Regions from separate parts of the Billgrantia diversa genome, predicted to be linked through region 2. Evidence: predicted binding sites of a transcription regulator. Region 2 holds the regulator's gene; each other region holds the start of a gene.

Region 1 (2,267 bases), 2.2 Mb from region 2:
GCCGACTGCCCCACCAGGATCTCGCCATCATCGGTGTAGGCGATGATGGAGGGCGTGGTGCGGGCGCCTTCGGCGTTCTCGATCACCTTGGCGCTGTCGCCGTCGAGCACGGCCACACAGGAGTTGGTGGTCCCCAGGTCAATACCGATGATGCGTCCCATAGGAAATCCTCGAAAATTCGTTTGCCTTGAATCCATCTCAGCGGCATCTGCCGCGGTTGACGTCTATCTGGGGGTGCTTTGTACGTTTTCAAGCCCTCCCCCTGCATTACGCTGGATTGGTCGTGCCGATCGGCTCAGCCGGTAGCCTGACTGACCACTACCATGGCCGGACGTACCAGGCGACCATTGAGCGTGTAGCCCTTCTGCATCACTTCCATGATGCTGTTGGGCTCGAGCTCGGGGTTGGGCACCATGGCCATGGCCTCGTGGTACTGCGGGTCGAACGGTTCGCCGGCCGGGTCGAGCGATTCGACGCCGAACTTGGCCAGCACGTCATGCTGCATTTTCAGCGTCATGGCCACGCCCTCTTTATGGGCCTCGGTGGCGTCGTCGCCCATGGCCTCGAGCGCCTTTTCCAGGCTGTCGACTACCGGCAGCAGCTCCTTGACGAAGCGCTCGAGGGCGAACTTGCGCGCCTTCTCGGCTTCCTGTTCGGCCCGGCGGCGCACGTTCTGCGCCTCGGCGGCGGCACGCAGCGCCTGGTCCTTGGCCTCGGCCAGGCTCTGCTCCAGCTCCTCGACCTGGGCGGCCAGCATGTCGGCTTCGGGGTTGTCGCTCACCGTCGTCGGCTCCTCGGACGCGACGGACTCGTCGTCCCCGATGCCAATCGCATCGTCCAGTTCGCCTGCCACCGGTTCCGGCCGAGCCTCTTCCTCGCGCCGCTCCAGCTCGTCGTCGAGCGGGGTCTGGGGTTCTTTAGCCATGCGCATCTCCTGAAGCGTGGTTCGGCCATGCGGCCGCAACGGTTTCGATTGGGCAAAAGCCGCGAGTCTGCCGCCTATATGGGGGTCCTGACCGCAATCTCAAGAGAGGCTGGGCGTTCATGTGCAATGCGGGCGTTGAGCGGCCGCCTCGACTACTGTATAAAAACTCAATAAAGTGTATGGATATCCAGCCTTGTGCGTCGCTTCCCGGGAGGCCCCATGCTGACTCAGCTCGCCATTCGCGATTTCGCCATCGTCGATACGCTCGATCTGGAGCTTGCCGGCGGCATGACCGCCATCACCGGCGAGACCGGTGCCGGCAAGTCGATCCTGCTCGGTGCCCTGGGGCTATGCCTGGGTGAGCGCGCCGACGCCGGCAGCGTGCGCCACGGCTGCGAGCGTGCCGATCTCTCGGCGCGCTTCGATATCGCAAGCCTGCCGGCCGCCCGGCACTGGCTCGAGGAGCGCGAGCTGCCCCTCGACGACTGCCTGTTACGCCGCGTGGTAACGGCCAACGGCCGCTCCAAGGCATGGATCAACGGGCAGCCGGCTACCGTGACCGATCTCAAGGCGCTGGGCGAACATCTGGTCGAGATCCACGGCCAGCACGCCCACCAGATGCTGCTGCGCGAAGAGACCCACCTGCGCCTGCTCGACGACTTTGCCGGTAACCGCAGCGCCGTCGGCGAGCTGAGCGAGACCTTTCGCCGCTGGCAAGCGGCCCGGCGACGCCTGAAACAGCTGACCGAGAGCGGTGACGAGGTTCAGGCGCGCCGCCAGTTGCTGCGCTATCAGGTCGAGGAGCTCGACGCACTGGCCCTGGGCGACGAAGAGCTCGCCACCCTGGAGTTCGAACAGGAGCAGCTCGCCCACGCCGAGGAGACGCTGCGCGAAGCACAGGTCGCCGCCGAATGCTGCGATGGCGACGAGGGCGGCGTGCTGGCGCTGCTCAACCAGGCGGCCCACCGGCTCGACCCCTTGCCGGGCAGCGACCGCGGCACCCTGGCCGAAGTGCTCGCCATGCTCGGCGAAGCGCGCATCCAGGTCGAGGAGGCCGTGCGCGAACTCAACCGCTTTGCCGACACCACCGAACTGGATCCGGAGCGGCTGGCATGGGTCGAGTCTCGCCTGAGCGAGGTGCACCGCATCGCACGCAAGCATCATGTGATGCCCGAGGAGCTGCCTTCCCTCCATCGCCGCCTGCAGACCGAGCTGGAGAGCCTCGAAGGCGGCGAGCACGACCTCGAGGCGCTCCGCAGCGAGGTCGAGGGGCTACGCGACACCTGGCGCGAGCAGGCACGTCGCGTGGGTGAGTCCCGCCGCCTGGCGGCCGGAAAGTTCG
Region 2 (2,267 bases):
CCTTGACGAAAACACCAGCAATAGGCGGGTGGCCATGGCGGGCAAGGCGTGCCTCGAGGCGTTCGTATAGCGGTGGCAGCTGAGTGTGGCAGTTCGCCAGGTCGGGCAGATCGGTGGCGAAGGTAGTCTCCACGCTCACCGATTTGCGCTCGCGCTCGATGCGTACCGGCCGGTCGTCGATGCCACGTGCCAGCTCGAACAGGCGCCGCCCGAACTTGCCGAATTCCTGCAGCAGACGTTCCAGCGGAACGCGCTGAAGGTCGGCACAGGTAGCGATCTCCAGGGTTTGAAGGCGCTTGGCCGTGGCCGGCCCGACGCCGTGCAGCTTGGTTACCGGGAGCGCGCTCACGAAGTCGTCCACTTGGGGCGGCGTGATTACGGTGAGGCCGTCCGGCTTCTCCCAGTCGCTGGCAATCTTGGCCAGGAATTTTGCTGGGGCGGCACCCACCGAGACGGTAATACCCACGCGCTTGGTGCATTCCTCCTTCAGCCAGCGTGCCATCCAGGTGGCGCTGCCCGAGAAGCGGGTCACGTCGGTGACGTCGAGAAAGGCCTCGTCCAGGGAGAGCGGCTCCACCAGCGGTGTCAGCTCATGAAAGATCGCCAGTAGCTGCCGCGAAGCCTCACGGTAGCGATCGAAGTCGCCGGGCAACAGAGTGAGGTGAGGGCACAAGCGCAACGCCCGCGCCGTCGGCATGGCGGAATGGATGCCGTAGGCCCGGGCCGGGTAATTGCAGGTCGAGATGACGCCGCGCCCTTCGGCGCTGCCGCCGATCGCCAAGGGAATATCGCGCAACGCCGGGTTGTCGCGCATCTCCACTGCGGCGTAGAAGCAATCGCAATCGGCGTGCAGGATCTTGCGGCTCATCGATACGTTGTTCCGCTCAACTGGAGCGCTTTCTGGGCGACGACCAGACAAAGCGGAACTCGACGAGGAAGCGGAGTTGACTGTAGTCAATGAGCATTCCGAGGAGAGCTCCAACGCCGTATGGTCGAGTTCAGGAAGCGATCAACCCAAAGCTTGGCCGCTGCCGCCGCGTATGACTCCCACCCCGATACCCTCGATTTCGAGCGGCTGATGGCGCAAGTCCACCTCGATGGGAGCGAAGTCAGCGTTTTCGGCTTCCAGCACCACGCGGTGCCCCTGACGGTGGAAGCGCTTGACCGTGACCTCGTCCTCCAGCCGTGCCACCACGATCTGGCCGTCGCGCACGCGGTCGGTGCGGTGCACGGCCAGCAGGTCGCCTTCCAGGATGCCCGCATCCTTCATCGAAAGCCCGCGGACCTTGAGCAGGTAATCGGCCCGGGGTGTGAAGAATTCCGGGGGCAGGGGACAGTAGCGGTCGATGTGCTCGGCGGCGAGAACGGGGCTGCCGGCCGCGACCTCGCCAATGATCGGTAGCCCCTCGGCATTCGGCTCGTTGACAGCGGCGTCGGCCTCCTGGGCCGGCAAGCGAATGCCACGAGAGGTGCCGCGGATCACTCTGATGACCCCCTTGCGCTCGAGTGCTCGCAGATGTTCCTCGGCGGCATTGGGAGAGCGAAAACCCAGCGCCCGGGCAATTTCAGCACGGGTCGGAGGGTAGCCGAACTCGTTCATGGTCTTGACGATGAAGTCATAAACGTTCTGTTGGCGCGAGGTGAGAGGGCGTGTCATGGCAAACTCCAGTGGCGTGACTGCCGTATTGGTCAAGTATACAGCATGGAAGCCCATACAGTAAAAAGGGGATCGTTCATCGCCGCCAAGCGTCTGAAGACGTTTAAAACGCTACTGGTTGTCTATTCATTGAGTGACGAGTCGTAATGACGTAGACTTTTGTAATGTTTAAAACAGACGTTTCCAGCGGGAACTGATCATGGCCCAGACCGATACCGTCACCCGTATTCTCGACACTGCCGAGGTGCTGTTCGCCGAGCGCGGCTTCGCCGAGACCTCGCTGCGTACCATCACCAGCAAGGCACGCGTCAATCTCGCCGCGGTCAATTACCACTTCGGCTCGAAGAAAGCACTGATCCAGGCGGTCTTCTCTCGTTATCTCGATCCCTTTACCATGCGTTTCCATCACGCCCTGGATGAGTTGGAGGCGCGTCACGCCGGCGGCGTCATTCCGCTTGAAGAGCTACTGGAAACCATGGCGCGAACCGTGCTCGAAGTACCCGCAGAGAAGCACAGCCTGAAGGTGTTCATGAAGCTGCTGGGGCTTGCCTACAGTCAGGCTCAAGGGCACTTGCGGCGCCACATCCAAGAAGAGTACGGCAGCGTCTTT
Region 3 (2,267 bases), 240 kb from region 2:
CGTAGATCACCAGCCGGCCCTCGGCATCGACGGCAAAGTTGCCGGCGTGCGGATCGGCATGCAGCTCACCATAGGTGAAGAGCTCCTCGGTGAGCCAGTCGGCCAGGGTCGTGGCGACACGCTGCCGCACGGCGGCGTCCTCCTCTTCCAGCTCGCGCAGCGGCGTGCCTGCCACATAGCGCATGGCCAGTACACGGGGGCCGGAGAGCTCGGGTAATGGCTCGGGAAACAGCAGGCCTTCCATATGAGCATAGCGTTGCCGATAGCGCGCCAATGCGAGGGCCTCGGCGTGATAATCGAGTTCGCTGCGCAGGCTGGCGGCGAGTTCCTCGAACAACGCGTCCAGGCGCGCCCGGGATACCTTGAGCCAACGGCCGAGGCGCATGATGCGCCGAAGCTGGGCCAGGTCGCTCTCCAGCACTTCGGCCAGGCCCGGGTACTGCACCTTGAGCACCAGCGTCTCGCCATCCTGGGTCACCGCACGATGCACCTGCCCCATGGAGGCACTGGCGAAGGGCCTGGGTTCGATCTCGCGAAAGTGGACGTCCAGCTCGCCGTACTGCTCGACCAGGGTGCGGCGTATGCTTTCCCATGGCATGGGCTCGGCCTGACGCTGCAGGCGCGCCAGCTCGTCGGCAAGATCCGGCGGCAGCAAGTCGTCCCATTGGGCCATGATCTGGGCCAACTTCATGGCCGGCCCCTTCAGCTCGGAAAGCCCTTCGAAAAGCGCCTCACCCAGCGCGCGCCAGTCGGCCTCGCCACCGAGCCGGCTGCGCAGCAGGGTGCCGCCGGTACGCGCCCCGAGACCCAACAGCCGTCGCGTCCTTCCCCGCTCCCGCATGGTAGCGCTCTCCCCTCTGTCGTTTTTCCGTCTCGGCATTGTACAGCTCGTCGCGCTTTCGGACCCTGGCCATGTTCATCGATTACTGTAAGAATATCCATAAATGAACCGACTGCAGCGGAAAGGTGACATGCGCCTGATCATCGCCGAAAAACCCAGCCTGGCCCGCGCCATCGCCGAGGCCCTGCCGGGCGGGGCACGCCGTGAAGACGGTGCCCTTCACGCCGGTGAAACCGTGGTGACCTGGTGCCTGGGCCATCTGCTGGAGCAGGCACCTCCCGACGCTTACGACCCCGCGTTCAAGCAGTGGCGGCTGGATCACTTGCCGATCCTGCCGACACGCTGGCAACTCAGCCCGCGGCCCAAGGCCAAAGGGCAACTCGCCGTTATTCGCAAGCTGCTCAAGCAAGCCGGGGAAGTGGTGCATGCCGGCGACCCCGATCGCGAAGGGCAACTGCTGGTGCAGGAAGTCATCGAGTACCTGGGCTGGAAGGGGCCCGTGGCGCGTCTGCTGGTCAGCGACCTCAACCGGCCCGCGATACAGCGGGCCCTGGCGCGGCTGGAGGACAACGCCCACTACCTGCCGCTCTACCGTGCCGCCGAGTCGCGCTCGCGTGCCGACTGGCTGTACGGCATCAACCTGACCCGCGCCTGGACCCTGACCGGTCGCCAGGCCGGGCATGACGGCGTTCTCTCGGTGGGCCGGGTGCAGACCCCGGTACTCGGGCTGGTAGTGCGCCGCGACGCAGAGATCCGCGACTTCCGACCCTACCCCTTTTACGTGCTGTGGGCCGATCTGGCGGTTACCGGCGGGCAGCTGCGCGCCTGGTGGCAACCGGTCGAGCACCACCGCCTCGACGACCAGGGCCGTCTGCTCGAACGTGCTCCGGCCGAAGCGCTGGCAGCGCAACTGCCCGGCGCCGAGGGTAAGCTGACCTCGCTCGAGTCCCGCCAGAAGCGTCAATCCGCCCCGCTGCCCTATTCGCTTTCGGCATTACAGGTAGACGCTGCGCGGCGCTTCGGGCTTTCGGCCCAGGCCGTACTGGACATATGCCAACGCCTCTATGAACGCCACAAGCTGATCACCTACCCGCGTTCGGATTGTCGCTACCTGCCCGAGGAGCATCTGGCCCAGGCGCGCGCCACCCTGGCAAGCGCCTGCAGCCAGGACGAGACCCTACGCGGTTGGCTCGCCGGGGCAGATTTCGCCCTGCGCTCCAAGGCCTGGGACGACAAGAAGGTGGGCGCTCACCATGCGCTCGCCCCCACCGGCAAGCCGGCCGAACTCGAGCGCCTGGAGCGTGCCGAAGCCGACGTTTTCCGTCTGATAGCACGCAACGTGCTGGCCCAATTCTATTCCCCATTGATCGTGCGTGAAGTGAAGGCGGAATTCACCCTTCTAGGCGAGCGTTTTCGCGCCAGCGGC

The links. Region 2 encodes LexA, which represses DNA repair genes until DNA is damaged. Its sites were predicted from a motif close to TACTGTNTANNTANACAGTA; they were not measured.
Region 1: recN (DNA repair protein RecN) is a predicted target of LexA. The motif match lies at 1,079-1,098, and genes of this name have one in related genera.
Region 3: HNO52_RS08140 (DNA topoisomerase III) is a predicted target of LexA. The motif match lies at 925-944, and genes of this name have one in related genera.

What each region holds. Positions count from the first base shown of each region.
Region 1 is NZ_CP053382.1:4,236,644-4,238,910, forward strand. Features, by position in the region: gene dnaK (molecular chaperone DnaK) at 1-161, opposite strand, end outside; gene grpE (nucleotide exchange factor GrpE) at 296-925, opposite strand; gene recN (DNA repair protein RecN) at 1,145-2,267, shown strand, end outside.
Region 2 is NZ_CP053382.1:1,992,446-1,994,712, forward strand. Features, by position in the region: gene dinB (DNA polymerase IV) at 1-868, opposite strand, end outside; gene lexA (transcriptional repressor LexA) at 1,010-1,657, opposite strand; gene HNO52_RS09295 (TetR/AcrR family transcriptional regulator) at 1,857-2,267, shown strand, end outside.
Region 3 is NZ_CP053382.1:1,756,613-1,758,879, reverse strand. Features, by position in the region: gene HNO52_RS08145 (ABC1 kinase family protein) at 1-841, opposite strand, end outside; gene HNO52_RS08140 (DNA topoisomerase III) at 972-2,267, shown strand, end outside.